4 regions of the Bacillus shivajii genome follow, and region 2 is predicted to be linked to each of the others. Evidence: a T-box and tRNA genes for the amino acid it is inferred to sense, from the RefSeq annotation. Region 2 holds a T-box; the other regions hold tRNA genes.
What was found. A T-box is a leader RNA that pairs with one kind of tRNA and senses whether it is charged. The one in region 2 lies ahead of leuS (leucine--tRNA ligase), so its partner is inferred to be a tRNA-Leu.
Positions count from the first base shown of each region.

Region 1: it has a tRNA-Leu gene. The T-box ahead of leuS (leucine--tRNA ligase) is inferred to sense a tRNA for this amino acid. The anticodon was not compared.
Region 3: it has a tRNA-Leu gene. The T-box ahead of leuS (leucine--tRNA ligase) is inferred to sense a tRNA for this amino acid. The anticodon was not compared.
Region 4: it has a tRNA-Leu gene. The T-box ahead of leuS (leucine--tRNA ligase) is inferred to sense a tRNA for this amino acid. The anticodon was not compared.

Region 1 is NZ_CP084703.1:1,954,587-1,961,852, forward strand. Features, by position in the region: rRNA gene LGQ02_RS09540 (23S ribosomal RNA) at 1-2,410, shown strand, start outside; rRNA gene rrf (5S ribosomal RNA) at 2,494-2,610, shown strand; tRNA gene LGQ02_RS09550 (tRNA-Ala) at 2,619-2,694, shown strand; tRNA gene LGQ02_RS09555 (tRNA-Ser) at 2,806-2,898, shown strand; tRNA gene LGQ02_RS09560 (tRNA-Gln) at 2,993-3,067, shown strand; tRNA gene LGQ02_RS09565 (tRNA-Gly) at 3,073-3,147, shown strand; tRNA gene LGQ02_RS09570 (tRNA-Leu) at 3,182-3,270, shown strand; tRNA gene LGQ02_RS09575 (tRNA-Arg) at 3,380-3,456, shown strand; tRNA gene LGQ02_RS09580 (tRNA-Pro) at 3,462-3,538, shown strand; tRNA gene LGQ02_RS09585 (tRNA-Gly) at 3,587-3,660, shown strand; tRNA gene LGQ02_RS09590 (tRNA-Ile) at 3,674-3,750, shown strand; tRNA gene LGQ02_RS09595 (tRNA-Glu) at 3,803-3,877, shown strand; tRNA gene LGQ02_RS09600 (tRNA-Val) at 3,881-3,956, shown strand; tRNA gene LGQ02_RS09605 (tRNA-Met) at 4,152-4,228, shown strand; tRNA gene LGQ02_RS09610 (tRNA-Met) at 4,645-4,721, shown strand; tRNA gene LGQ02_RS09615 (tRNA-Met) at 5,138-5,214, shown strand; tRNA gene LGQ02_RS09620 (tRNA-Met) at 5,490-5,566, shown strand; tRNA gene LGQ02_RS09625 (tRNA-Asp) at 5,607-5,682, shown strand; tRNA gene LGQ02_RS09630 (tRNA-Phe) at 5,686-5,761, shown strand; tRNA gene LGQ02_RS09635 (tRNA-Thr) at 5,769-5,844, shown strand; tRNA gene LGQ02_RS09640 (tRNA-Lys) at 6,072-6,147, shown strand; tRNA gene LGQ02_RS09645 (tRNA-Leu) at 6,155-6,239, shown strand; gene LGQ02_RS09650 (ISL3 family transposase) at 6,530-7,266, shown strand, end outside.
Region 2 is NZ_CP084703.1:3,330,318-3,337,583, forward strand. Features, by position in the region: gene leuS (leucine--tRNA ligase) at 55-2,472, opposite strand; T-box leader at 2,598-2,854, opposite strand; gene LGQ02_RS16175 (MDR family MFS transporter) at 2,952-4,154, opposite strand; gene LGQ02_RS16180 (GerAB/ArcD/ProY family transporter) at 4,335-5,453, shown strand; gene LGQ02_RS16185 (VOC family protein) at 5,537-5,905, opposite strand; gene ltaE (low-specificity L-threonine aldolase) at 6,215-7,237, shown strand; gene LGQ02_RS16195 (tRNA modification radical SAM protein MnmL/YtqA) at 7,256-7,266, shown strand, end outside.
Region 3 is NZ_CP084703.1:1,041,707-1,048,972, forward strand. Features, by position in the region: rRNA gene LGQ02_RS04970 (23S ribosomal RNA) at 1-2,133, shown strand, start outside; rRNA gene rrf (5S ribosomal RNA) at 2,217-2,333, shown strand; tRNA gene LGQ02_RS04980 (tRNA-Asn) at 2,344-2,418, shown strand; tRNA gene LGQ02_RS04985 (tRNA-Ser) at 2,422-2,514, shown strand; tRNA gene LGQ02_RS04990 (tRNA-Glu) at 2,524-2,598, shown strand; tRNA gene LGQ02_RS04995 (tRNA-Val) at 2,603-2,678, shown strand; tRNA gene LGQ02_RS05000 (tRNA-Met) at 2,876-2,952, shown strand; tRNA gene LGQ02_RS05005 (tRNA-Asp) at 2,975-3,050, shown strand; tRNA gene LGQ02_RS05010 (tRNA-Phe) at 3,054-3,129, shown strand; tRNA gene LGQ02_RS05015 (tRNA-Thr) at 3,137-3,212, shown strand; tRNA gene LGQ02_RS05020 (tRNA-Tyr) at 3,272-3,356, shown strand; tRNA gene LGQ02_RS05025 (tRNA-His) at 3,466-3,541, shown strand; tRNA gene LGQ02_RS05030 (tRNA-Gln) at 3,557-3,631, shown strand; tRNA gene LGQ02_RS05035 (tRNA-Gly) at 3,639-3,713, shown strand; tRNA gene LGQ02_RS05040 (tRNA-Cys) at 3,725-3,798, shown strand; tRNA gene LGQ02_RS05045 (tRNA-Leu) at 3,824-3,912, shown strand; tRNA gene LGQ02_RS05050 (tRNA-Leu) at 3,949-4,033, shown strand; gene ppc (phosphoenolpyruvate carboxylase) at 5,031-7,266, shown strand, end outside.
Region 4 is NZ_CP084703.1:505,383-512,648, forward strand. Features, by position in the region: gene cmpA (cortex morphogenetic protein CmpA) at 105-236, opposite strand; gene LGQ02_RS02525 (SprT family protein) at 424-888, shown strand; tRNA gene LGQ02_RS02530 (tRNA-Asn) at 1,034-1,108, shown strand; tRNA gene LGQ02_RS02535 (tRNA-Asn) at 1,280-1,354, shown strand; tRNA gene LGQ02_RS02540 (tRNA-Ser) at 1,362-1,452, shown strand; tRNA gene LGQ02_RS02545 (tRNA-Glu) at 1,463-1,537, shown strand; tRNA gene LGQ02_RS02550 (tRNA-Val) at 1,746-1,821, shown strand; tRNA gene LGQ02_RS02555 (tRNA-Asp) at 1,853-1,928, shown strand; tRNA gene LGQ02_RS02560 (tRNA-Leu) at 1,947-2,031, shown strand; tRNA gene LGQ02_RS02565 (tRNA-Leu) at 2,054-2,139, shown strand; tRNA gene LGQ02_RS02570 (tRNA-Arg) at 2,163-2,239, shown strand; tRNA gene LGQ02_RS02575 (tRNA-Pro) at 2,285-2,361, shown strand; tRNA gene LGQ02_RS02580 (tRNA-Gly) at 2,406-2,479, shown strand; tRNA gene LGQ02_RS02585 (tRNA-Ile) at 2,548-2,624, shown strand; rRNA gene LGQ02_RS02590 (16S ribosomal RNA) at 2,772-4,326, shown strand; rRNA gene LGQ02_RS02595 (23S ribosomal RNA) at 4,753-7,266, shown strand, end outside.

The sequences.
Region 1 (7,266 bases), 1.4 Mb from region 2:
AGCACCCCGGGAGGGGAGTGAAAGAGATCTTGAAACCGTGTGCCTACAAGTAGTCGGAGCCCGTTAATGGGTGACGGCGTGCCTTTTGTAGAATGAACCGGCGAGTTACGATTACGTGCAAGGTTAAGTTGAAGAGACGGAGCCGCAGCGAAAGCGAGTCTGAATAGGGCGAATGAGTACGTGGTTGTAGACCCGAAACCGTGTGATCTACCCATGTCCAGGGTGAAGTCCAGGTAACACTGGATGGAGGCCCGAACCCACTCACGTTGAAAAGTGAGGGGATGAGGTGTGGGTAGGGGTGAAATGCCAATCGAACTCGGAAATAGCTGGTTCTCCCCGAAATAGCTTTAGGGCTAGCCTCGAGGGAAGAGTATTGGAGGTAGAGCACTGATTGGACTAGGGGTCCCCACAGGATTACCGAATTCAGTCAAACTCCGAATGCCAAATACTTATCCTCGGGAGTCAGACTGCGAGTGCTAAGATCCGTAGTCAAGAGGGAAACAGCCCAGACCATCAGCTAAGGTCCCCAAGTATACGTTAAGTGGAAAAGGATGTGGAGTTGCTTAGACAACCAGGATGTTGGCTTAGAAGCAGCCACCATTGAAAGAGTGCGTAATAGCTCACTGGTCGAGTGACTCTGCGCCGAAAATGTACCGGGGCTAAACGTATCACCGAAGCTATGGATTGTCCTTACGGACAGTGGTAGGGGAGCGTTCCAAGGGCGTTGAAGCTCAACCGAGAGGATGGGTGGAGCGCTTGGAAGTGAGAATGCCGGTATGAGTAGCGAAAAGAGGGGTGAGAATCCCCTCCGTCGAAAGCCTAAGGTTTCCTGAGGAAGGCTCGTCCGCTCAGGGTTAGTCGGGACCTAAGCCGAGGCCGAAAGGCGTAGGCGATGGAAAACAGGTTGAAATTCCTGTACCACCACGTCACCATTTGAGCAATGGGGGGACGCAGGAAGGTAGGGTAAGCACGGCATTGGATGTCCGTGTCCAAGCAGTTAGGCTGGTAAGTAGGTAAATCCGCTTACCGTAAGGCTGAGCTGTGATGGCGAGCGAAATTTTAGTAGCGAAGTTCCTGATCCTACACTGCCTAGAAAAGCCTCTAGCGAGGTGACTGGTGCCCGTACCGCAAACCGACACAGGTAGGCGGGAAGAGAATTCTAAGACGCGCGGGAGAACTCTCGTTAAGGAACTCGGCAAAATGACCCCGTAACTTCGGGAGAAGGGGTGCTCTATTAGGGTTTACGCCCGAGAGAGCCGCAGTGAATAGGCCCAAACGACTGTTTATCAAAAACACAGGTCTCTGCCAAGCCGCAAGGCGAAGTATAGGGGCTGACACCTGCCCGGTGCTGGAAGGTTAAGAGGAGGGGTTATCCCATTAGGGAGAAGCTCTGAATTGAAGCCCCAGTAAACGGCGGCCGTAACTATAACGGTCCTAAGGTAGCGAAATTCCTTGTCGGGTAAGTTCCGACCCGCACGAAAGGTGCAACGATTTGGGCACTGTCTCAACGAGAGACCCGGTGAAATTATATTACCTGTGAAGATGCAGGTTACCCGCGACAGGACGGAAAGACCCCATGGAGCTTTACTGTAGCTTGATATTGGATTTTGGTACAGCTTGTACAGGATAGGTAGGAGCCTTGGAAGCCGGAGCGCTAGCTTCGGTGGAGGCGTCGGTGGGATACTACCCTGGCTGTACTGGAATTCTAACCTCGGACCGTGATCCGGTTCAGGGACAGTGTCAGGTGGGCAGTTTGACTGGGGCGGTCGCCTCCTAAAAAGTAACGGAGGCGCCCAAAGGTTCCCTCAGAATGGTTGGAAATCATTCGCAGAGTGCAAAGGCATAAGGGAGCTTGACTGCGAGACATACAGGTCGAGCAGGGACGAAAGTCGGGCTTAGTGATCCGGCGGCACCGTATGGAAGGGCCGTCGCTCAACGGATAAAAGCTACCCTGGGGATAACAGGCTAATCTCTCCCAAGAGTCCACATCGACGGGGAGGTTTGGCACCTCGATGTCGGCTCATCGCATCCTGGGGCTGAAGTAGGTCCCAAGGGTTGGGCTGTTCGCCCATTAAAGCGGTACGCGAGCTGGGTTCAGAACGTCGTGAGACAGTTCGGTCCCTATCCGTCGCGGGCGTAGGAAATTTGAGAGGAGCTGTCCTTAGTACGAGAGGACCGGGATGGACACACCGCTGGTGTACCAGTTGTTCTGCCAAGAGCATAGCTGGGTAGCTACGTGTGGACGGGATAAGTGCTGAAAGCATCTAAGCATGAAGCCCCCCTCAAGATGAGATTTCCCATCACGTCAAGTGAGTAAGATCCCTCAGAGAAGATGAGGTTGATAGGTCTCATGTGGAAGCGTGGCAACACGTGGAGCTGAGAGATACTAATCGATCGAGGGCTTAACCAAAGTATTACATTAACCTTCAGACCGAAGGTCATCAGTCAAATGTTATCTAGTTTTGAGAGTACAATACTTCTCAATTTCATAAGTCCAGTGACGATAGCGGAGAGGTCACACCCGTTCCCATGCCGAACACGGAAGTTAAGCTCTCCAGCGCCGATGGTAGTTGGGGGCTCTCCCCCTGTGAGAGTAGGACGTTGCTGGGCTTTTTTGTGGGGCCTTAGCTCAGATGGGAGAGCGCCTGCTTTGCACGCAGGAGGTCAGCGGTTCGATCCCGCTAGGCTCCACCATTATATTTTTAAGGACAAATATTGTAGCTATATAGTTCAGTTGACTATAGCGCATGTTTGATACGAATGAGGTCGTGGGCTGGATTGACACCGCCTAGGCCATATGAATACGGAGGAGTACCCAAGTCCGGCTGAAGGGATCGGTCTTGAAAACCGACAGGGGCTTCATGGCCCGCGGGGGTTCGAATCCCTCCTCCTCCGCCATATTAATCTGTTCCCGTGATATAGCGGTTAAAATCCTAGTCACGCAAGAGACCGCGCATTTTATTTCCATCAACGCCCCTATATTTTAAATTAAAGGGCTATAGCCAAGCGGTAAGGCATCGGATTTTGATTCCGTGATTCGCAGGTTCGAATCCTGCTAGCCCTGCCATATATGCGGGAGTAGTTCAGTGGTAGAACACCACCTTGCCAAGGTGGGGGTCGCGAGTTCGAATCTCGTCTTCCGCTCCATTATTTTTTAAATAAATAATGATTCACAAGTCCTGCCGGGGTGGTGGAATTGGCAGACACACAGGACTTAAAATCCTGCGGTAGGTGACTACCGTGCCGGTTCAAGTCCGGCCCTCGGTACCAGCAATTTGTTACGATACTACGTTGAAATACTTCATAGCGAAGTAAAATCAGCAGTTGTGGAAGTGCACCATATATATTTGTAAGTTATATTTTTCAATAAAAGTTATTTGCGCCCATAGCTCAATTGGATAGAGCGTTTGACTACGGATCAAAAGGTTAGGGGTTCGACTCCTCTCGGGCGCGCCATAGAACGGGAAGTAGCTCAGCTTGGCAGAGCACTTGGTTTGGGACCAAGGGGTCGCAGGTTCAAATCCTGTCTTCCCGACCATGCAAGATATGTACTAGGATAAAAGTATTCACCTTAATAAATTAATATGCGGGTGTAGTTTAGTGGTAAAACCTCAGCCTTCCAAGCTGATGTCGTGAGTTCGATTCTCATCACCCGCTCCATTTTTAAAAAAATGGGCCTGTAGCTCAGCTGGTTAGAGCGCACGCCTGATAAGCGTGAGGTCGGTGGTTCGAGTCCACTCAGGCCCACCATACTACAATAACTTTGTTGAAGGTTAAACTGATTCTTGTGGAATTATAGATAGGCCCATTGGTCAAGTGGTTAAGACACCGCCCTTTCACGGCGGTAACAGGGGTTCGAATCCCCTATGGGTCACCATCTGGAGGATTAGCTCAGTTGGGAGAGCACTTGCCTTACAAGCAAGGGGTCGGTGGTTCGAGCCCGCCATCCTCCACCATTTACAATTACACACGACTCATAATCGTGTTCATAAAAAAATTATTATTAACGCCGCGGGGTGGAGCAACGAGCGCGACATCGTCGAATGATCTACGAGTTGTCTCGACGCAAAAACTACAAAGCGTTGCTAGAAGAGGAAGAGACAGTCAAAAACGCTACGGAGCAAAACATCATCCGTAAGCATTCATAACGCCGCGGGGTGGAGCAGTCTGGTAGCTCGTCGGGCTCATAATCCGAAGGTCGGTGGTTCAAATCCGCCCCCCGCAACCAATATTATTATCAACCTAAATAAAGACTATGAAAAGATGATTTGATTTCGTTGTGTAGTATTTAACATCCATGCATATCATGCAGGAGATCGTGGATTCTAGTTTCCGGCAGGACCGCCATTTGGCTCGGTAGCTCAGTCGATGGAACAATGATCAATTATTTCGCTGTAATACAGCGAGTTGTCTCGACGCACAAACTACAAAGCGGTGCTAGAAGAGGAAGAGACAGTCTAATATGATACGGAGCAAAACATCATCCGTAAGCTTTCATAACGCCGCGGGGTGGAGCAACGAGCGCAACATCGTCGAATGATCTACGAGTTGTCTCGACGCATAAACTACAAAGCGGTGGTAGAAGAGGAAGAGACAGTCTAAAATGCTACGGAGCAAAACATCATCCGTAAGCTTTCATAACGCCGCGGGGTGGAGCAGTCTGGTAGCTCGTCGGGCTCATAATCCGAAGGTCGGTGGTTCAAATCCGCCCCCCGCAACCAATATTATTATCAACCTAAATAAAGACTATGAAAAGATGATTTGATTTCGTTGTGTAGTATTTAACATCCATGCATATCATGCAGGAGATCGTGGATTCTGGTTTCCGGCAGGACCGCCATTTGGCTCGGTCGCTTAGTCGATGGAACAATGATCAATTATTTCGCTGTAATACAGCGAGTTGTCTCGACGCACAAACTACAAAGCGGTGCTAGAAGAGGAAGAGACAGTCTAATATGATACGGAGCAAAACATCATCCGTAAGCTTTCATAACGCCGCGGGGTGGAGCAACGAGCGCAACATCGTCGAATGATCTACGAGTTGTCTCGACGCATAAACTACAAAGCGGTGGTAGAAGAGGAAGAGACAGTCTAAAATGCTACGGAGCAAAACATCATCCGTAAGCTTTCATAACGCCGCGGGGTGGAGCAGTCTGGTAGCTCGTCGGGCTCATAATCCGAAGGTCGGTGGTTCAAATCCGCCCCCCGCAACCAATATTATTATCAACCTAAATAAAGACTATGAAAAGATGATTTGATTTCGTTGTGTAGTATTTAACATCCATGCATATCATGCAGGAGATCGTGGATTCTGGTTTCCGGCAGGACCGCCATTTGGCTCGGTCGCTTAGTCGATGGAACAATGATCAATTATTTCGCTGTAATACAGCAAGTTGTCTCGACGCATAAACTACAGAGTGGTGGTAGAAGAGGAAGAGACAGTCAAAAACGCTACGGAGCACAACATCATCCGTAAGTTTTCATAACGTCGCGGGGTGGAGCAGTCTGGTAGCTCGTCGGGCTCATAACCCGAAGGTCGGTGGTTCAAATCCGCCCCCCGCAACCAATATTATTATCAATCTAAATAAAGTATGAAAAGATGTAGTGGTCCCGTGGTGTAGCGGTTAACATGCCTGCCTGTCACGCAGGAGATCGCGGGTTCGATTCCCGTCGGGACCGCCATTTGGCTCGGTAGCTCAGTCGGTAGAGCAACGGACTGAAAATCCGTGTGTCGGCGGTTCGATTCCGTCCCGAGCCACCATTTTTTTGCTGGCCTAGCTCAATTGGTAGAGCAACTGACTTGTAATCAGTAGGTTGGGGGTTCAAGTCCTCTGGCCAGCACCATTTATTTTGACACGAAGCGTTACATCGTCCGTAAGCTTCATGAAACATCATCATCGCAAATACTGCGAGCCATTAGCTCAGTTACGAGCATTTTCATCACGAAACCGCTGCGAGTTGTTTCGACGCATTAGGCATCGAGGATAAGCTAGCAGAGGAAGAAACAGGTACGAAGACGAAGCGTTACATCGTCCGTAAGCTTCATGAGATATCATCATCGCAAATACTGCGAGCCATTAGCTCAGTTGGTAGAGCATCTGACTTTTAATCAGAGGGTCGAAGGTTCGAGTCCTTCATGGCTCACCATTTTTATGCGGGTGTGGCGGAATTGGCAGACGCGCTAGACTTAGGATCTAGTGCCTTCGGGCGTGGGGGTTCGACTCCCTCCACCCGCACCATTACATATTGATACCATCAAGTTTCTTGCAAATAGCAAGGAACTTTTTTTATTGTCTTTCGCACAGCTAAAAAGGGATTTATAATTAATAATGTTGGGCTCTATACTGAATGTTGTGGTCGCCCTTATGATTAATGGACAACAATATTTGGTTCTATACTGAATGTTGTGGTCACCCTTATCGGATCAATGTTTCTCTTTGATCTAAAAAAAGACAAAAAAATAGCACCCAATTCTCTCTTTTTGTTAACCTTGAGTTACCACACAAAAAGAAACAAGGAGAGAATTAAGGTGCAACTAGATTTTATCACAAAGTTATTAGGGATTAAAGACAAGCATGTATTCGTATTTGATTCAGGAGAAGAAGAACAGTGCTTTTGGTTTGAACTTCATAGCGAAGTCCGAAAACAAAAGTGCCCAAAATGTAAAGAGAAGACAAAGCGAATCCATGGATATAGAATGCAATCGATTCAAGGAGCTCAGATAGCAGAGAAAAAGGTTTACTTACAATTAAGGAAACGCAGATATCGTTGTATGAACTGTGGCCATGCATTTTTTGAGAAGTTATCTTTTCTAGATAAATACCAACGACATACATCAATGCTTGCTCAAGAAGCGTTATCCTTATGTTCTGAAATGAGTTTTACACACGCAGCTAGAATCTCAGGAATGAGTACGAATCGTTACCTCCGCCTATTTGACAAACGGAAGATAACTGTAAACAAAGTCCTTCCAAGAGCGATTGCGATTGATGAGTTTAAGGGAGATGCAGGTAAAGAAAAGTACCAAACTGTGATCGTTGATGTAGAAAATCGACATATCATTGATATATTACCGGATCGAAAAGTGAAAACGATTGAAAATTACTTTAAAGAATGCGACACCGGTAAGGTAGAGATCGTTGTTATAGACTTATCCAAAGCATTTAAAGAAGCAGTACGTAGACAATTAGGGAGTCCACTAATCATAGCTGATCGGTTTCATTTCATGCGTCACGGGTACTGGGCATTTGATGAAGTGCGACGTGA
Region 2 (7,266 bases):
TCATGCAAAAAGAAAAATGCCCTCCAAATTGAAGGGCATTCATGAATCATTTATTTAATTTGCAACAATATTTACAAGTTTTCCTGGAACAGCAATAACTTTTCGAACAGTTTTGCCACTGATTTCTTCTTGGACTTTCTCAAGAGCAACTGCTTTTTGCTCCATTTCTTCTTTTGTTGCATCTTTGGCGATAACAAGCTTTGAACGGACTTTCCCATTAACTTGGACAACAATTTCTACTTCGTTTTCGACAAGTAAGGTTTCGTCGTACACTGGCCAAGATTGATAAGTGATTGACTCCGTATGTCCGAGACGGGTCCATAGCTCTTCAGCAATATGAGGAGCGACTGGTGAAAGAAGCTTCACGAACCCTTCTAGTTGTGATTTAGAAAGTTTTTCTTCTTTATAGGCTTCGTTAACAAATACCATCATTTGTGAGATGCCTGTGTTAAAGCGAAGCTCTTCAAAGTCTTCCGTCACTTTCTTTACTGTTTGATGGTACGTTCTCGTCATTGATTCGCTTACTTCATCGTCGACAATCACAGAATTCAACTCATCACCATCAGTGACAATTAATCTCCAAACACGATCTAAGAAACGACGTGCTCCATCTAATCCTGTTGTACTCCATGCAATCGATGCATCCAGTGGACCCATAAACATTTCGTAAAGGCGAAGCGTATCAGCACCATGTGACTCAATAATGTCATCAGGATTTACAACATTCCCTTTTGACTTACTCATTTTCTCGTTGTTTTCCCCAAGAATCATCCCTTGGTTAAACAGCTTCTGGAATGGCTCTTTCGTTGGAACAACCCCAATATCATATAAGAACTTATGCCAGAACCTCGCATATAACAAGTGGAGTACAGCATGTTCTGCTCCACCAATATAAATGTCGACTGGTAGCCACTTCTTTAGTTTTTCAGGATCTGCTAATTGTTCATCGTTATTTGGATCAATGTAACGAAGATAATACCAGCAACTTCCTGCCCACTGTGGCATCGTATTCGTTTCACGACGGCCAATTTCTCCTGTTTCTTTATCCTTTACATAAAGCCACTCTTCGTTATTCGCTAATGGGGATTCCCCTGTTCCTGCTGGCTTAAAGTCATCCATTTCTGGAAGGGTAAGCGGCAGTTCTTCTTCTGGAACAGGTTTCATCGTCCCATCTTCAAAGTGAATGATTGGAATTGGCTCCCCCCAATAACGTTGACGGCTAAATAACCAATCACGAAGGCGGTACGTGACCTTTTGCGTCCCTTTTTTATTCTCTTCTAACCATTGAATCATTTTCTTAATTGCTTCTTCATTTTCCAGACCATTAAGGAAATCCGAGTTTACGTGTGGACCATCACCAGTGTAGGCTTCTTTTGATAAATCTCCACCTGAAACGACTTCTTTAATAGGTAGGTTAAATGTTTGTGCAAATTCATAGTCGCGTTCGTCATGACCTGGAACAGCCATAATCGCTCCAGTTCCGTAGTTGACAAGTACATAGTCTGCAATCCAAATTGGCAGCTTTTCACCCGTGACTGGATGAAGTGCAAATGCTCCAGTAAATACACCTGTTTTTTCTTTCGCAAGCTCTGTTCTCTCTAGATCACTTTTCGTTGCAACTTTTTGTTTATAATCGGATACATCTTGCTCTTGCTCAGACGTCGTAATTTTCTCAACGAGTATATGCTCTGGGGATAGAACAAGATATGTCGATCCATATAGGGTGTCTGGACGAGTTGTAAATACCGTGATCGTGTCGTCTGTTCCATCGATATCAAAGTGAACATCTGCCCCTTCAGAGCGGCCAATCCAATTACGTTGCATATCCTTTAAGCTTTCTGGCCAGTCAAGGTCATCAAGGTCCTCTAATAGCCGATCAGCATATGCTGTAATTTTTAACATCCACTGCTTCATCGGACGACGTTCTACTGGGTGTCCGCCACGTTCGCTCTTTCCATCGATAACTTCTTCGTTGGCAAGTACTGTACCAAGTGCAGGGCACCAATTCACGGCAACTTCATCAACATACGCAAGACCTTTTTCATAAAGCTTTAAGAAAATCCATTGCGTCCATTTGTAATAGTTTTCATCTGTCGTATTTACTTCGCGGTCCCAATCGTAAGAAAAACCGAGTGCTTTAATTTGTCTTCTGAACGTGTCGACATTTTGTAGTGTAAATTCACGTGGATGGTTTCCTGTATCTAATGCATATTGCTCAGCTGGAAGGCCGAACGCATCCCACCCCATCGGATGCAAAACGTTATACCCTTGCATTCGTTTCATACGAGACAAAATGTCTGTTGCGGTATATCCTTCTGGATGACCTACGTGAAGGCCCGCTCCTGAAGGGTATGGAAACATATCCAATGCATAAAACTTCTCTTTCGTTGCATCTTCTTCTGTTTTAAACGTTTTATTTTCTTCCCAATGTTTTTGCCACTTATTTTCTATGGCTTGATGGTCAAAGGCCATTTTGTAAAACCTCCTTGAATGTTCATTTCTCTTTTCATATTAAAAGCTGTCTTAACCAATCAATACTTTGTCAATGTTGATGATAAGTGTTAAAAAAATAAAAAAACCTCCCATCCCAAGCATTGACAAGGGACGAGAGGTTGATTATCCTTCCCGCGGTACCACCCGAATTAACACAAAATTCGTGTTCACTCATTAAACCTGTAACGTCGGTGAAACGTCAAAAGGTACGTTAAGTATCATTCGAAATTTTTCTCACATTTTGAACACTGTTCCCTTTTGCAATTCAAAGGCGAGTTCATGAGTATCGAGGTTAACTTCCACCAGCCGTTAACTCTCTGAGGCTCGACAATTCATTACTACTCCTTATCATCATCTTTATTTCAAATTTACTAATTACTTTGTATTCTATGCACGTAAATGCCTGATGTCAAGGCTTTTTCATATCTTTGCCAAATCTCTTGTCAAATAAACACGATTTATGATGCTTGTGCTTCTGGTCTCTCAAATGTTTCTTTAATATTCCGATCAAATAATGTCGTTGAAATAAACGGAATAATAAATAAAACAACTAAAACATAAAACAGTACAGTCATCCCAAACACGTCTGCTAAAACACCACCAATGAATGGCCCTAACAGCCTCCCTCCAGTACCAACACTATTTACAATTCCTTGATAGAAACCAGCTTTCCCTTCTGGTGCAAGCTTATGGGCAATCGTCGGCACAGCCGGCCATACGAACATCTCACCAATTGTTAAAATCACCATTGCAACGACAAATGCCGTAAACACTTCAGCTTGTGATAGGACGAGATAAGCGACCATAAAAATCGATACGCCGACATAAATTTGTGCTTTTAATGAATGGACCCAGCGCACGATGAAAAATTTAATGAACGGCTGACAAAACACAATCATTGCCCCATTAATGGTCCATAGAATGCTATATTGATTTAATGGAATGCCTAAATTTTGTGTATGAACACTAATTGTCGTTTGCCATTGTACGTAAGCAATCCAACAAATTAAAAAGCCAATACATAGAATAATTAAAGCATGAAACCTCTTTTTATTTTCAACAACTTGTGACTGCTCAAATACGTTTGAAGTTTGCGCAGACACGTCTTGATTCACTTGTAAGTTTCTAAAAAAGATAAAAGCTAGAATAAAAAACGACAAATACATAATTCCATTGCCAAAAAACACAAAATCAAAGCGATAACTTGCTAATAGCCCCCCAAGAGCTGCTCCTGTTGCAACACCAACGTTTTGTGCCACATACATCGCATTAAATGGCCTTCTGCCACCTTCCGGCCATAGCGACCCTGCCATCGCGTACATACAAGGAATCATCATTCCTGCACCGAATCCAAGGCAAACTAGGAGAATCACATAAGCTATGATCGAGCTATGCAGCCATGCTAGCATAAAAGCACTGCTCAAGGTAATCGTCAGACCGCTCATAATTGTCTTATAACCGCCTATACGATCAAAAAGCTGACCGCCTATTAAATTTCCAATTACCCCTGCTCCCGCATTAAACATAAGAACCGTTCCTGCCACAGTCAACGTTTGTCCGAGCTCCTGGCTCATATAAATCGTGTTTAAAGGCCATAAAAAAGAGGCCCCTGTGACATTAATGGCCATGCCAATAACGAGAATCCATATAGCTCTAGGCATGAGCAGAATCCTCCCTATCCATTCTATTTCGTCTCTCTAAGTAATTTTAGAGGATGAGTGTCGTTTTCGCAATCTATTTTTTCCCTAAAGTAGTTGATGGATAAAAGTTTTCTACATCATTTTTGGATAAAAACACATTAAAATACAAAAGCTTAGGGAAAACGTTCAAAAGGGGATCTTATGAAGCAAAGTGAGTACTCTATTTCAGCAGTCGAACTAGGTATCGTGCTGATTTCTACAATCTTAGGTATCTCTCTCCTTATTATTCCTAGACATCTCATCGAACAAATAGGAACTCCAGATGGTTGGCTTTCGATCATTATATCAGGAGCCATTATGATGCTACTCATTTATATTTATTCAAATATACAAAAACATTTTCCAGGTCAAACGCTTATACAATTTTTTCGTAATGGAAGTTGGGGAAAATGGGGGTCAAAACTATTTAGTACATTCATCATGATATATTCTGTATTAATAATGGCCGTTGTCATTCGACTCTTTAGTGAAACCATTCAATTTTACTTATTAGATAAAACACCTCTAGAAGTGGTGGTAGCTTCCATGTTACTAATCACCTCTTACGGTGTATCAAAGCGTGTTCAAGGAGTGGTCCATTTACATTTAATGTTCTTTCCTATTATCACGGCTGTATTATTGTTTGTCCTCGTTGCAAATATTACGGAGGTTGATTATAGACATCTACTCCCTATCTTAGGTGAAGGCGTCCTTCCTGTGTTACAAGGCATTCCTGCAACAACGGTACCATTTATTGGTGGCGTCCCTATTTTATTTATCTTTATGGCCTATATGAAACAAAATGAACTGAAGCCATTAGTTATTAATGGCTTGTCACTTATGCCGATATTTTTATTCACTGCAATCGTGACCATTTGTTACGGTGTACTAGGTTTAGAAGTAAATAATTACTTAACGTTTCCTACGATGGAGATTGTAAAAGAAATAGAAATCCCCGGCGGTTTCATAGAACGCTTAGATCCATTATTTCTTACTATTTGGATTTTAGCGATTTATGGAACGTTACTAAGTATTCATTTAATCATGATCTTAGTGCTAGAAGATGAATTAAAGAACAAAGGGAATAAATTTTATACACCATTGATTATTATCTTAGTTTTTTTAACAGCTTTTGCTCCTTCATCAATCGTTGAAGTAGAAAAATTAGGTGGAATCGTCGGGATACTTTCAGTTATCTTGACTGTTACAGGCATCTTCTTTGGTTATATTACGATCAAGTTGCGCTCACGAGCACAAAAAAAGAATAAAAAGATCTCATAAATCTTGACACCGACTATCCCTCACCATTAGATTCCATTTAATCCCAGATGCCTAGCGAATGGGATTAAATGGAATCTTCATTTTTATATCCACTCTAGTATTTCAAGCCTATTACCAAATGGATCATCAACGTAAATACGATTTGCCCCTGGTAGGTTGCCATCCTCTTTAAACATCACATTGCATTTTTTCAAATATACTTTTAACTCTTCAATTTTTTCGATTTCAAAGGCTGGGTGGGCTTTTTTGGCAGGTGAAAACGGGTCCTCAATTCCAATGTGAATTTGAATGTTTCCAGACTTAAACCAGACACCCCCACGTTTTTTTAATGGTTCTGGTTTTTCGATTTCTTCAAATCCAAGTACATTGGTAAAAAATTCACGCGCCTGATGCTCAGAACCTTTTGGTGCTGCTAATTGGACATGATCAATCGCTTTAAATGTATATAACATCCAGCTTCTCCTCCCTATCCATTACATTAATTGTCATCTCTAAGTTTAACAGAAATCCATACTGAGCTCTTAAAAAGTTCCAGGTATTAACAGGCGACATCTACATGTAAATCCCCCGTGGTTTATGGATCGATTTCTACAAAACATTCTTGAACTAAATAACTTAGAGAATCGTGAGTAATTATTAATAACATTAAAGGATGGTAATATTTAGGGTTCACAATTCTTTCAGTTTGTTTAGTCTTTTCACGCTATGTAGTGAGTGCTACACTTAATATTAACGACTATTTAGGAAAGAGTGATGACTCGATGATCGATTTAAGAAGTGATACGGTTACAAAACCAACAGATGAGATGAGACAGTTAATGGCTAACGCTGATGTTGGGGATGATGTATATGGCGAAGATCCGACTGTAAATGAATTAGAAGCATATGCAGCTGAAATGCTTGGAAAAGAAGCTGGGTTATTCGTAACGAGCGGAACACAAGGGAATCAGGCAGCCATCCTCGCTCATACGAGACCTGGTCAAGAAGTGATTATGGATGATGAATCTCACGTGTTTTTATATGAAGGAGCAGCAGCTGCTGCTTTTGCCGGGGTACAATCTAGAACCTTGCCACATGATAGAGGACAAATCGACCTAGAACAATTAGAAGCAGCAATCCGTCCTGAAGACGTTCATTTTCCAGAAACAGGTCTTATTTGGTTAGAAAATACTCACAACCGTAGCGGTGGTTCTGTTCTTCCACTTTCGTATATGATGCAAGTTCAACAAATTGCAGAAAAGCATAACATCCCAGTCCACGTTGACGGCGCTCGTTTATTTAATGCAGCTGTGGCAAACAATGTTTCAGTAAAAGAACTTTCAGCATGTGCAGATTCTGTACAATTTTGTTTATCAAAAGGCCTCGGCGCTCCGATAGGCTCAATGTTAGTTGGAGACAAATCGTTTATTGATACAGCAAGGAAAAAACGTAAAATGTTGGGCGGAGGATTAAGACAGGTTGGCGTGATCGCAGCTCCTGCTCTTCATTCATTGAAAACAAGCATTTATCGCTTAGCAGAAGATCATGAACATGCAAAAATGCTCGCAAAGGCTTTTGAAGACCATACCAAACTAGCCCTTATAAATGATGTAGAAACTAACATTCTTTATGTTGATACTACACCAACGAATAAAAATGCCGATGAGTGGCTAGAGCTTTTAAAAGAACATGATATTCATGCAAATGCCTTTACATCAACAACAATCCGATTTGTCACACACCGCGATATATCAAAAGACGACATTGAAAAAGTGATCAATACATTAAAGCAAATAGAAAGTTGAAAGGAAGTTTAACACCTAATGAATGAACA
Region 3 (7,266 bases), 2.2 Mb from region 2:
GGGGATGAGGTGTGGGTAGGGGTGAAATGCCAATCGAACTCGGAAATAGCTGGTTCTCCCCGAAATAGCTTTAGGGCTAGCCTCGAGGGAAGAGTATTGGAGGTAGAGCACTGATTGGACTAGGGGTCCCCACAGGATTACCGAATTCAGTCAAACTCCGAATGCCAAATACTTATCCTCGGGAGTCAGACTGCGAGTGCTAAGATCCGTAGTCAAGAGGGAAACAGCCCAGACCATCAGCTAAGGTCCCCAAGTATACGTTAAGTGGAAAAGGATGTGGAGTTGCTTAGACAACCAGGATGTTGGCTTAGAAGCAGCCACCATTGAAAGAGTGCGTAATAGCTCACTGGTCGAGTGACTCTGCGCCGAAAATGTACCGGGGCTAAACGTATCACCGAAGCTATGGATTGTCCTTACGGACAGTGGTAGGGGAGCGTTCCAAGGGCGTTGAAGCTCAACCGAGAGGATGGGTGGAGCGCTTGGAAGTGAGAATGCCGGTATGAGTAGCGAAAAGAGGGGTGAGAATCCCCTCCGTCGAAAGCCTAAGGTTTCCTGAGGAAGGCTCGTCCGCTCAGGGTTAGTCGGGACCTAAGCCGAGGCCGAAAGGCGTAGGCGATGGAAAACAGGTTGAAATTCCTGTACCACCACGTCACCATTTGAGCAATGGGGGGACGCAGGAAGGTAGGGTAAGCACGGCATTGGATGTCCGTGTCCAAGCAGTTAGGCTGGTAAGTAGGTAAATCCGCTTACCGTAAGGCTGAGCTGTGATGGCGAGCGAAATTTTAGTAGCGAAGTTCCTGATCCTACACTGCCTAGAAAAGCCTCTAGCGAGGTGACTGGTGCCCGTACCGCAAACCGACACAGGTAGGCGGGAAGAGAATTCTAAGACGCGCGGGAGAACTCTCGTTAAGGAACTCGGCAAAATGACCCCGTAACTTCGGGAGAAGGGGTGCTCTATTAGGGTTTACGCCCGAGAGAGCCGCAGTGAATAGGCCCAAACGACTGTTTATCAAAAACACAGGTCTCTGCCAAGCCGCAAGGCGAAGTATAGGGGCTGACACCTGCCCGGTGCTGGAAGGTTAAGAGGAGGGGTTATCCCATTAGGGAGAAGCTCTGAATTGAAGCCCCAGTAAACGGCGGCCGTAACTATAACGGTCCTAAGGTAGCGAAATTCCTTGTCGGGTAAGTTCCGACCCGCACGAAAGGTGCAACGATTTGGGCACTGTCTCAACGAGAGACCCGGTGAAATTATATTACCTGTGAAGATGCAGGTTACCCGCGACAGGACGGAAAGACCCCATGGAGCTTTACTGTAGCTTGATATTGGATTTTGGTACAGCTTGTACAGGATAGGTAGGAGCCTTGGAAGCCGGAGCGCTAGCTTCGGTGGAGGCGTCGGTGGGATACTACCCTGGCTGTACTGGAATTCTAACCTCGGACCGTGATCCGGTTCAGGGACAGTGTCAGGTGGGCAGTTTGACTGGGGCGGTCGCCTCCTAAAAAGTAACGGAGGCGCCCAAAGGTTCCCTCAGAATGGTTGGAAATCATTCGCAGAGTGCAAAGGCATAAGGGAGCTTGACTGCGAGACATACAGGTCGAGCAGGGACGAAAGTCGGGCTTAGTGATCCGGCGGCACCGTATGGAAGGGCCGTCGCTCAACGGATAAAAGCTACCCTGGGGATAACAGGCTAATCTCTCCCAAGAGTCCACATCGACGGGGAGGTTTGGCACCTCGATGTCGGCTCATCGCATCCTGGGGCTGAAGTAGGTCCCAAGGGTTGGGCTGTTCGCCCATTAAAGCGGTACGCGAGCTGGGTTCAGAACGTCGTGAGACAGTTCGGTCCCTATCCGTCGCGGGCGTAGGAAATTTGAGAGGAGCTGTCCTTAGTACGAGAGGACCGGGATGGACACACCGCTGGTGTACCAGTTGTTCTGCCAAGAGCATAGCTGGGTAGCTACGTGTGGACGGGATAAGTGCTGAAAGCATCTAAGCATGAAGCCCCCCTCAAGATGAGATTTCCCATCACGTCAAGTGAGTAAGATCCCTCAGAGAAGATGAGGTTGATAGGTCTCATGTGGAAGCGTGGCAACACGTGGAGCTGAGAGATACTAATCGATCGAGGGCTTAACCAAAGTATTACATTAACCTTCAGACCGAAGGTCATCAGTCAAATGTTATCTAGTTTTGAGAGTACAATACTTCTCAATTTCATAAGTCCAGTGACGATAGCGGAGAGGTCACACCCGTTCCCATGCCGAACACGGAAGTTAAGCTCTCCAGCGCCGATGGTAGTTGGGGGCTCTCCCCCTGTGAGAGTAGGACGTTGCTGGGCCAATTTTTATTCCACAGTAGCTCAGTGGTAGAGCAATCGGCTGTTAACCGATCGGTCGTAGGTTCGAGTCCTACCTGTGGAGCCATACGGAGAGGTGTCCGAGTGGCCGAAGGAGCACGATTGGAAATCGTGTAGGCGGTTTAAACCCGTCTCGAGGGTTCAAATCCCTCTCTCTCCGCCAGAAATATAAGGCCCATTGGTCAAGTGGTTAAGACACCGCCCTTTCACGGCGGTAACAGGGGTTCGAATCCCCTATGGGTCACCAATTTGGAGGATTAGCTCAGTTGGGAGAGCACTTGCCTTACAAGCAAGGGGTCGGTGGTTCGAGCCCGCCATCCTCCACCATTTTATACAAGCGCACACGACTCAAAATCGTGTTCACCTGTAAGCTTTCATATCGTCGCGGGGTGGAGCAACGAGCGCAACATCGTCGAATGATCTACGAGTTGTCTCGACGCATAAACTACAAAGCGGTGCTAGAAGAGGAAGAGACAGTCTAATATGCTACGGAGCATAACATTATCCGTAAGCTTTCATAACGACGCGGGGTGGAGCAGTCTGGTAGCTCGTCGGGCTCATAACCCGAAGGTCGGTGGTTCAAATCCGCCCCCCGCAACCAAATTTTAAATACATATTTGTGTGGTCCCGTGGTGTAGCGGTTAACATGCCTGCCTGTCACGCAGGAGATCGCGGGTTCGATTCCCGTCGGGACCGCCATTTGGCTCGGTAGCTCAGTCGGTAGAGCAACGGACTGAAAATCCGTGTGTCGGCGGTTCGATTCCGTCCCGAGCCACCATTTTTTTGCTGGCCTAGCTCAATTGGTAGAGCAACTGACTTGTAATCAGTAGGTTGGGGGTTCAAGTCCTCTGGCCAGCACCATTTTTTATTTTCTCTTGACGAATTATAAAAGATTCGGTAATATATTTATTGTCTCATTTGGAGGGGTAGCGAAGTGGCTAAACGCGGCGGACTGTAAATCCGCTCCCTCAGGGTTCGGGAGTTCGAATCTCTCCCCCTCCACCATTTGAATACTGAACGAAACTTACAAAACCATAATTTTAAATTTATCAGTATTTTTCTGAACATAATACAAGGGTTTAGATTATACTGTTTAATGTATATGATTATTATGGCGGTTGTGGCGAAGTGGTTAACGCACCGGATTGTGGTTCCGGCATTCGTGGGTTCGATTCCCATCAGCCGCCCCATTCGAGATAAATTAAAGGGCTATAGCCAAGCGGTAAGGCATCGGATTTTGATTCCGTGATTCGCAGGTTCGAATCCTGCTAGCCCTGCCATTTTCATGCGGAAGTAGTTCAGTGGTAGAACACCACCTTGCCAAGGTGGGGGTCGCGGGTTCGAATCCCGTCTTCCGCTCCAGAATAACATATGGCGGCATAGCCAAGTGGTAAGGCATGGGTCTGCAAAACCCTGATCCCCGGTTCGAATCCGGGTGCCGCCTCCATAATAAAAAGTCCTTTATACCTCATGCCGGGGTGGTGGAATTGGCAGACACACAGGACTTAAAATCCTGCGGTAGGTGACTACCGTGCCGGTTCAAGTCCGGCCCTCGGCACCAATTATAATTTATCAATATATACTGCCAGTGTGATTTGCCGGTGTGGCGGAATTGGCAGACGCGCACGACTCAAAATCGTGTTCCTTCTGGAGTGTCGGTTCGACCCCGACCACCGGTACCATACATAAATGATAATCCAGCGACTCTTAACGATTTAAAAAACGTTGAGAGTCGTTTTTTTTGATTTTTCTGCTAAGTACGTGTAGACAATCAGATCGTACTGGAAAGTGAACATATAATTAGGAAGAATACTGAGAAGGGAAAAGCCTGTAAACTACGGTGAAACCGCCTCCCTTATTATATATAGGGAAAGTTCAGAAGAAGTGATATTGATGTTGGAATAAAGTCAAAATATCGAATCCATTTAGTTTAGTCCAAAAAATGAATGAAGGCTCTGTATGAAAAGACATCAAAGTTCAATTCACATTTCCTTTAGTTTCAATTACTTTTTCGTTCATGCTTTAACTAGTCATGTTATCGTCAAATACGGAACGTAGTTATATATTGCAAAATAGAAATACGTAATAAAAGTCCATCTATTTGATACGGTACAACTAGCATGATAGCCTGGATGGCAAGGCGAGTTTCCTGGCTTCCTGGTTTGACATCATGCTCATAAAGGACCGTGTCAAATAGAAATTATCTAATGTAATTTTAGTTGCAAAACGATGTATGAGTGCATTGCAATTTTATGTACTATAAAAATGCACAATCCATTATTTCATCATTTGCTAAGGAATACGGCTAACTTATCTACGATAGAATTTTCTTAAAAATTTGATTACTCATAGTCTAGTATGTTAATATAGTAAAAATCATAGAGAATAATAGTATCCTTTCAAGTTATGGGACGTTTTTTGTCCACCTTGGGACGTTAGAGGTCATGATTTTTTCATTATTGATCGATAGCGTAGGCATTACTTTACTAATTACCCTGCAGCACCATTTTACTTCAAGTCACCTTTAGATTTGTGAGTTAACTACGCTTCTCCTCATCATCCTCACGTACCAACTATGTATGCCCCGAGGATTCGTTGCTTGTTTCCTTGTGCGCCTTGGTGCTCTTTGTAAAACCAACTTTTTTCAATATATACTGAAAATATTAGGAGATGACTTATATGATAAATGTAACTGATAGTAGTTTACTTTTACGAAATGATGTGAAAAAACTCGGTAATATCCTAGGGGAAATTCTCGTTCATCATGGTGGTATCTCTTTATTTAACAAAGTCGAAGAAATCAGAGAAAAAACGAAAAACTTAAGAAAAAATTATGATGAAAACTTATATGAAAGTTTAAAAGAAGAGATTAATAGTGTTCAACCACCAGTTAGGCAACAAGTTATTCGTGCCTTTTCCATTTATTTTCACCTTATAAATATTGCCGAACAAAATCATCGTATTCGTCGCAGACGTCAATATCAATTACAAGATGAAGGCGCCGTTCAGCCTGTTTCAATTGAAAGTGCAGTTGCTGCACTGAAAGAGGACAAATTTTCTGAAGAAGTTATTCAACAAGTTTTAAATGATTTATCGATTGAACTCATTATTACTGCACACCCAACGGAAGCAACGAAGCGTACCGTACTTGAAACACAAAAGCGAATTTCAATGATCTTGCAACAATTCGATAATCCATTGTTAACACAGAAACAACGTGCCGATTTAGACGAAAGTTTGTTTAATGAGGTAACAGCTTTATGGCAGACGGATGAATTACGCCAACGTAAGCCTAGTGTTTTAGATGAAGTGAAAAATGGTCTTTATTACTTTGATCATACTTTATTTGAAGTGTTACCTGAGGTCCATCAAGAATTAGAAAATCAACTAAAAGACTACTATCCAAATAGTGATTACAAAGTTCCGAACTTTCTCCACTTTGGATCGTGGATCGGTGGAGACCGAGATGGTAACCCAAACGTGACTCCAGAAATTACATGGGAAACATTAAAGCTTCAAAGAAGATTAGTTATCAAAAAATATAAAGCAGCCGTTGTAGAATTAATGAAGCGATTTAGTCAGTCTACAACGCGCGTGTCAATTAGTGAAGATCTTATCGAATCAGTCGAAAAAGATGAGAAGAAGTATATGGATGAAGATGAAAAATGGCAAGTAAAAAATGAAATTTATCGTCGTAAGTTCGCGGTCATCCTTAAACGCCTTCGTAACGTCGGAAAATCAGATTATGGCTATAAAGCTTCAGAAGAGTTACTTCACGACTTAAAGTTCATTAAAGAAAGTGCCGAAAAGCATCAGCCAGCTCATAATAAATTAAAAACGATCCGTAAGCTCATTCGTCAAGTTGAATTGTTCGGATTTCATTTAGCGACACTTGATATTAGAAACCATAGTGGTGAACATGAAACTGCAATCACTGAAGTTTTAAAGGCTGTAAATATTACTGAAGACTATTCTGCTTTAAATGAAGAAGACAAGGTAAGCATTCTTGAACGAGTGTTGAACGAACCGAGGCCTCTTTTACTAATCGAAGAAGATTACTCGCCGGAAACACAAGAAGTATTAAAAACGTTCCAGATGATTAAAAAAGCACATACAGAGTTTGGTCGTCGCTCCATTGAAGTGTATCTCGTCAGTATGACGCAATCGGCAAGTGACTTACTAGAAGTGCTTGTCTTAGCAAAAGAAGCAGGGATTTATCGCTTACACGCAGATGGTAAAGTAGAGAGCTATTTACATGTGGCACCTTTACTAGAGACGATCGATGACTTAGTTGCAGGTCCTAAGATTATGAAAACATTGTTTGAGATGGACGTGTATCGTAACCATATCCACGAACGTGGCAATCATCAAGAAATTATGCTCGGGTACTCAGACGGTAGTAAAGATGGGGGGACGTTAACGGCGAATTGGAAGCTGTTTAAAGCACAAGAAGAAATTCATAATATGGCGAAGCAATTTAATATACGTTTGAAATTTTTCCATGGTCGTGGTGGTTCGTTAGGTCGAGGTGGCGGACCGTTAAATCGTAGTATTTTATCACAACCAGCTGAAACTTTAGGCGATGGCGTGAAAATTACTGAACAAGGAGAAGTGTTGTCGTCGAGGTACTTACTTGAAGATATCGCCTATCGTAATTTAGAACAAGCGGCGTCGGCATTACTTGAATCGTCAGCAAAAGCTTCTAAAAGCTCTCTCGAAGGGAATATTCGTGATAAAGCATGGGAAGAAGCGATGGAAGAGATTTCAAAACATTCTTTGAAAAAATATCAATCTCTCGTTTTTGGCGATAGAGATTTCTTAACGTACTTTACACAAGCTACACCGTTAAAAGAATTAGCAGAGCTAAATATTGGATCAAGACCAATGAGTCGAAAAGGAAGTCAACGCTTCGAAG
Region 4 (7,266 bases), 1.6 Mb from region 2:
ACGCTGTGAAAATTTTAAAGTGTATAAGTTCAACTATGGTTCTAGTAACGCCTATAGGCTCGGCAATCAAAGATTAGAACTTAAAAAATTTCTATAGTAGTATCTTATTGTGATTTAGATGACGAGTATGGCGTGGATCTTTTATAATAAAACCAACATTGGTTTAAAATCCGGATTCTACGCAGGTCCTTACGCTGATAGGCCTCTTGTAATTGGTTGCGTAGCCAAGAGGGCATAAAGTAACCTCCTTTCGTTCGTATTAAATGATAGTTCGGATAGTATTAATTAATATATGTTCGAAGGATTGTCCTTGTTTTCAAATTGATGAAGATATAACAAGAACGTAATATTTACAAGCTGTAAATAGCGGAGTATAGATACTGAAGTATTGAAGTGGGCTTGGGAAAGGAGGGTGTCTAGGAAGTGAATAATGAACAATTACAACAGTTAGTTGAACAGATATCGGTAAATTCATTTAATAAGCCGTTCCAGCATGATGCATATTTTAATAATAGGTTAAGAACAACAGGGGGGCGTTACTCATTAGCAGATCACCATATTGAGATCAACCCAAAGCATTATGAACACTTCGGATATGAAGAGTTAGTAAAAATCATTAAGCATGAACTTTGCCATTACCACTTACACATTGAAGGAAAAGGGTACATGCATAAAGATAGAGAGTTTAAAAATTTGCTAAAAGCGGTTGGTGGCTCGAGGCATTGTCAAACACTCCCTGGGACTCGGAAAAAATCTAAGGTCATTCATATGTACCAATGTACTTCTTGTGATTTAATCTATAAAAGGAAAAGAAGAATAGATACGAAGAAGTATGTTTGTGGGAAGTGTAAAGGAAAGTTAAAAATTGTTAAAACGATTTCTGGATAAAAAGTTGATTTTTATTAAATCTCTATGCTATTATATAAATCTCATCAAGAGAGCCTACCAACAACATTAAGGAAGTGAACAACTACAGTAACGTGGGTTTGACATTAATATTATCTTTGTTTAAAATAATAATTGTCGTTATTATTCCACAGTAGCTCAGTGGTAGAGCAATCGGCTGTTAACCGATCGGTCGTAGGTTCGAGTCCTACCTGTGGAGCCATTTCTTTTTTTGGGGGAAGTCCTTACTCATTTTTGTTCCTTAATAAATGGGACAAGCTAAAAGTAAGCAGATAAATATAATTAAGAGAGAATGCGACTCCGTAAAAAAACAGTTGACATAATCTTGTTGATTGTGTAAGATATAAAAGTCGCAAAAAAACACTAACAATATTCCACAGTAGCTCAGTGGTAGAGCAATCGGCTGTTAACCGATCGGTCGTAGGTTCGAGTCCTACCTGTGGAGCCATTCTTATGGAGAAGTACCCAAGTGGCTGAAGGGGCTCCCCTGCTAAGGGAGTAGGTCGTGTGAGCGGCGCGAGGGTTCAAATCCCTCCTTCTCCGCCATTAAATATTAGGCCCGTTGGTCAAGTGGTTAAGACACCGCCCTTTCACGGCGGTAACAGGGGTTCGAATCCCCTACGGGTCACCATTAGTTTTTTCAAAGTCTCGTATACATGAGGATGTGAGTGAGCGCATCTGACAAAGAGATTCGCCGCCCCTTATGCAGATCGTTTTGTTTGAAAGAAGCAAGAAGGTCGAGGAAGAAAGGGAACGAGCACTGGAGCGTATACCACATACGTGAGGATGTGAGTGAGCGCATCTGACAAAGAGATTCGCCGCTTATTTCAAACAAATAGGGAGGATTAGCTCAGTTGGGAGAGCACTTGCCTTACAAGCAAGGGGTCGGTGGTTCGAGCCCGCCATCCTCCACCATTAATTAAATATAATAGACGTCAAATAGTGTGGTCCCGTGGTGTAGCGGTTAACATGCCTGCCTGTCACGCAGGAGATCGCGGGTTCGATTCCCGTCGGGACCGCCATTTTTTTTATTTTAGTGTGCGGGTGTGGCGGAATTGGCAGACGCGCTAGACTTAGGATCTAGTGCCTTCGGGCGTGGGGGTTCGACTCCCTCCACCCGCACCATTATAATAATCTTTCATTTGTTGCGGTCGTGGCGGAACGGCAGACGCGCTAGGTTGAGGGCCTAGTGGGGGCGACCCCGTGGAGGTTCAAATCCTCTCGACCGCACCATTTTATATAACAGCCTAATATAGGCGCCCGTAGCTCAATTGGATAGAGCGTTTGACTACGGATCAAAAGGTTAGGGGTTCGACTCCTCTCGGGCGCGCCATTAACTATCTCTTATCAGTTGTCAGCGCTAATCCGAAAAATAATACGGGAAGTAGCTCAGCTTGGCAGAGCACTTGGTTTGGGACCAAGGGGTCGCAGGTTCAAATCCTGTCTTCCCGACCAGGATATTTCAGTGTTTTATAATAAGGTAGTCATTTATAATATATGCGGGTGTAGTTTAGTGGTAAAACCTCAGCCTTCCAAGCTGATGTCGTGAGTTCGATTCTCATCACCCGCTCCATGAAAATTATTTTAAAATAACTCTTGCATCATTATCTTATCGATGATATAGTAGTTAATGTTGCTTGAGGGCCTGTAGCTCAGCTGGTTAGAGCGCACGCCTGATAAGCGTGAGGTCGGTGGTTCGAGTCCACTCAGGCCCACCATATATTGACCTTTGAAAACTAAACAAAAAGCCAAGCGAAATGGGATATAAAAATATCCCGTCAATGAATTTTTTTTTTTTTTTTTTTTTTTTTTTTTTTTTTGATGTCAGAGACATTAAACTCTTAAGATGATTTTTTCATCACAATTTATTGGAGAGTTTGATCCTGGCTCAGGACGAACGCTGGCGGCGTGCCTAATACATGCAAGTCGAGCGGACCAATTAAAAGTTTACTTTTATGAGGTCAGCGGCGGACGGGTGAGTAACACGTGGGCAACCTGCCTTACAGACTGGGATAACTCCGGGAAACCGGGGCTAATACCAGATGACCAATAGAGTCGCATGACTCTATTGTAAAAGTTGGGATTTATCCTAACACTGTAAGATGGGCCCGCGGCGCATTAGCTAGTTGGTGAGGTAAGAGCTTACCAAGGCGACGATGCGTAGCCGACCTGAGAGGGTGATCGGCCACACTGGAACTGAGACACGGTCCAGACTCCTACGGGAGGCAGCAGTAGGGAATCATCCGCAATGGGCGAAAGCCTGACGGTGCAACGCCGCGTGAGTGATGACGGTCTTCGGATTGTAAAGCTCTGTTGTTAGGGAAGAACAAGTGCCGTTCGAATAGGGCGGCACCTTGACGGTACCTAACCAGAAAGCCCCGGCTAACTACGTGCCAGCAGCCGCGGTAATACGTAGGGGGCAAGCGTTGTCCGGAATTATTGGGCGTAAAGCGCGCGCAGGCGGTCTCTTAAGTCTGATGTGAAAGCCCACGGCTCAACCGTGGAGGGTCATTGGAAACTGGGGGACTTGAGTGTAGGAGAGGAAAGTGGAATTCCACGTGTAGCGGTGAAATGCGTAGATATGTGGAGGAACACCAGTGGCGAAGGCGACTTTCTGGCCTACAACTGACGCTGAGGCGCGAAAGCGTGGGGAGCAAACAGGATTAGATACCCTGGTAGTCCACGCCGTAAACGTTGAGTGCTAGGTGTTAGGGGTTTCGATGCCCTTAGTGCCGAAGTTAACACATTAAGCACTCCGCCTGGGGAGTACGGCCGCAAGGCTGAAACTCAAAGGAATTGACGGGGGCCCGCACAAGCAGTGGAGCATGTGGTTTAATTCGAAGCAACGCGAAGAACCTTACCAGGTCTTGACATCCTCTGACAACCCTAGAGATAGGGCTTTCCCCTTCGGGGGACAGAGTGACAGGTGGTGCATGGTTGTCGTCAGCTCGTGTCGTGAGATGTTGGGTTAAGTCCCGCAACGAGCGCAACCCTTGACCTTAGTTGCCAGCATTTAGTTGGGCACTCTAAGGTGACTGCCGGTGACAAACCGGAGGAAGGTGGGGATGACGTCAAATCATCATGCCCCTTATGACCTGGGCTACACACGTGCTACAATGGATGGTACAAAGGGCAGCGAGACCGCGAGGTTGAGCGAATCCCATAAAGCCATTCTCAGTTCGGATTGCAGGCTGCAACTCGCCTGCATGAAGCCGGAATTGCTAGTAATCGCGGATCAGCATGCCGCGGTGAATACGTTCCCGGGCCTTGTACACACCGCCCGTCACACCACGAGAGCTTGTAACACCCGAAGTCGGTGCGGTAACCTTTTGGAGCCAGCCGCCGAAGGTGGGACAGGTGATTGGGGTGAAGTCGTAACAAGGTATCCCTACCGGAAGGTGGGGATGGATCACCTCCTTTCTAAGGAGCTATTAGCTCATTACTTTATCGATCGTTTGCGCTTTTTGTTTAGTTTTGAGAGGTTTATTTTTTTTTGTCTCTCAAGATAGATAGCTTTGCAGAGAAGATCAAGCTGACGAAGAAGAGCGACGATCATCTGCAGCAAATTGTTCTTTGAAAACTAGATAACAGATTAAGACTGATTGATCTTCACCGGTTGTTTGAAACGAATTCAGTAATGGATTCGACAGAGTACAACCGAGTGTCTTAGAAGGTTAATTTGACGCCATATACGCAGATGGAACCAATTGAGAAAGTTGGTTTTACAAAGAGCACCAAGGAGTTCAAGGAAACAAGCGACGAATCCCCGGAACGTACATTTTTGGTACGTGAGGATGATGAGGCGCGCAGTTGACGCAGAAATCCGAAGGTGATCTGCAGTAAAATGGTTAAGCTAGAAAGGGCGCACGGCGAATGCCTTGGCACTAGGAGCCGAAGAAGGACGGGACGAACACCGATATGCTCCGGGGAGCTGTAAGTAAGCTTTGATCCGGAGATTTCCGAATGGGGGAACCCACCACCTGTAATGAGGTGGTATCCATACCTGAATACATAGGGTATGAGAAGGCAGACCTGGGGAACTGAAACATCTTAGTACCCAGAGGAAGAGAAAGCAAATGCGATTTCCTGAGTAGCGGCGAGCGAAACGGAACTAGCCCAAACCAAGAGGCTTGCCTCTTGGGGTTGTAGGACACTCCATACGGAGTTACAAAGAAACGGAGTAGATGAAGCGACCTGGAAAGGTCCGCGGGACAAGGTAAAAGCCCTGTAGTCGAAACTTCGTTTCCTCCGGAGTGGATCCTGAGTACGGCGGGACACGTGAAACCCCGTCGGAATCTGGGAGGACCATCTCCCAAGGCTAAATACTCCCTAGTGACCGATAGTGAACCAGTACCGTGAGGGAAAGGTGAAAAGCACCCCGGGAGGGGAGTGAAAGAGATCTTGAAACCGTGTGCCTACAAGTAGTCGGAGCCCGTTAATGGGTGACGGCGTGCCTTTTGTAGAATGAACCGGCGAGTTACGATTACGTGCAAGGTTAAGTTGAAGAGACGGAGCCGCAGCGAAAGCGAGTCTGAATAGGGCGAATGAGTACGTGGTTGTAGACCCGAAACCGTGTGATCTACCCATGTCCAGGGTGAAGTCCAGGTAACACTGGATGGAGGCCCGAACCCACTCACGTTGAAAAGTGAGGGGATGAGGTGTGGGTAGGGGTGAAATGCCAATCGAACTCGGAAATAGCTGGTTCTCCCCGAAATAGCTTTAGGGCTAGCCTCGAGGGAAGAGTATTGGAGGTAGAGCACTGATTGGACTAGGGGTCCCCACAGGATTACCGAATTCAGTCAAACTCCGAATGCCAAATACTTATCCTCGGGAGTCAGACTGCGAGTGCTAAGATCCGTAGTCAAGAGGGAAACAGCCCAGACCATCAGCTAAGGTCCCCAAGTATACGTTAAGTGGAAAAGGATGTGGAGTTGCTTAGACAACCAGGATGTTGGCTTAGAAGCAGCCACCATTGAAAGAGTGCGTAATAGCTCACTGGTCGAGTGACTCTGCGCCGAAAATGTACCGGGGCTAAACGTATCACCGAAGCTATGGATTGTCCTTACGGACAGTGGTAGGGGAGCGTTCCAAGGGCGTTGAAGCTCAACCGAGAGGATGGGTGGAGCGCTTGGAAGTGAGAATGCCGGTATGAGTAGCGAAAAGAGGGGTGAGAATCCCCTCCGTCGAAAGCCTAAGGTTTCCTGAGGAAGGCTCGTCCGCTCAGGGTTAGTCGGGACCTAAGCCGAGGCCGAAAGGCGTAGGCGATGGAAAACAGGTTGAAATTCCTGTACCACCACGTCACCATTTGAGCAATGGGGGGACGCAGGAAGGTAGGGTAAGCACGGCATTGGATGTCCGTGTCCAAGCAGTTAGGCTGGTAAGTAGGTAAATCCGCTTACCGTAAGGCTGAGCTGTGATGGCGAGCGAAATTTTAGTAGCGAAGTTCCTGATCCTACACTGCCTAGAAAAGCCTCTAGCGAGGTGACTGGTGCCCGTACCGCAAACCGACACAGGTAGGCGGGAAGAGAATTCTAAGACGCGCGGGAGAACTCTCGTTAAGGAACTCGGCAAAATGACCCCGTAACTTCGGGAGAAGGGGTGCTCTATTAGGGTTTACGCCCGAGAGAGCCGCAGTGAATAGGCCCAAACGACTGTTTATCAAAAACACAGGTCTCTGCCAAGCCGCAAGGCGAAGTATAGGGGCTGACACCTGCCCGGTGCTGGAAGGTTAAGAGGAGGGGTTATCCCATTAGGGAGAAGCTCTGAATTGAAGCCCCAGTAAACGGCGGCCGTAACTATAACGGTCCTAAGGTAGCGAAATTCCTTGTCGGGTAAGTTCCGACCCGCACGAAAGGTGCAACGATTTGGGCACTGTCTCAACGAGAGACCCGGTGAAATTATATTACCTGTGAAGATGCAGGTTACCCGCGACAGGACGGAAAGACCCCATGGAGCTTTACTGTAGCTTGATATTGGATTTTGGTACAGCTTGTACAGGATAGGTAGGAGCCTTGGAAGCCGGAGCGCTAGCTTCGGTGGAGGCGTCGGTGGGATACTACCCTGGCTGTACTGGAATTCTAACCTCGGACCGTGATCCGGTTCAGGGACAGTGTCAGGTGGGCAGTTTGACTGGGGCGGTCGCCTCCTAAAAAGTAACGGAGGCGCCCAAAGGTTCCCTCAGAATGGTTGGAAATCATTCGCAGAGTGCAAAGGCATAAGGGAGCTTGACTGCGAGACATACAGGTCGAGCAGGGACGAAAGTCGGGCTTAGTGATCCGGCGGCACCGTATGGAAGGGCCGTCGCTCAACGGATAAAAGCTACCCTGGGGATAACAGGCTAATCTCTCCCAAGAGTCCACA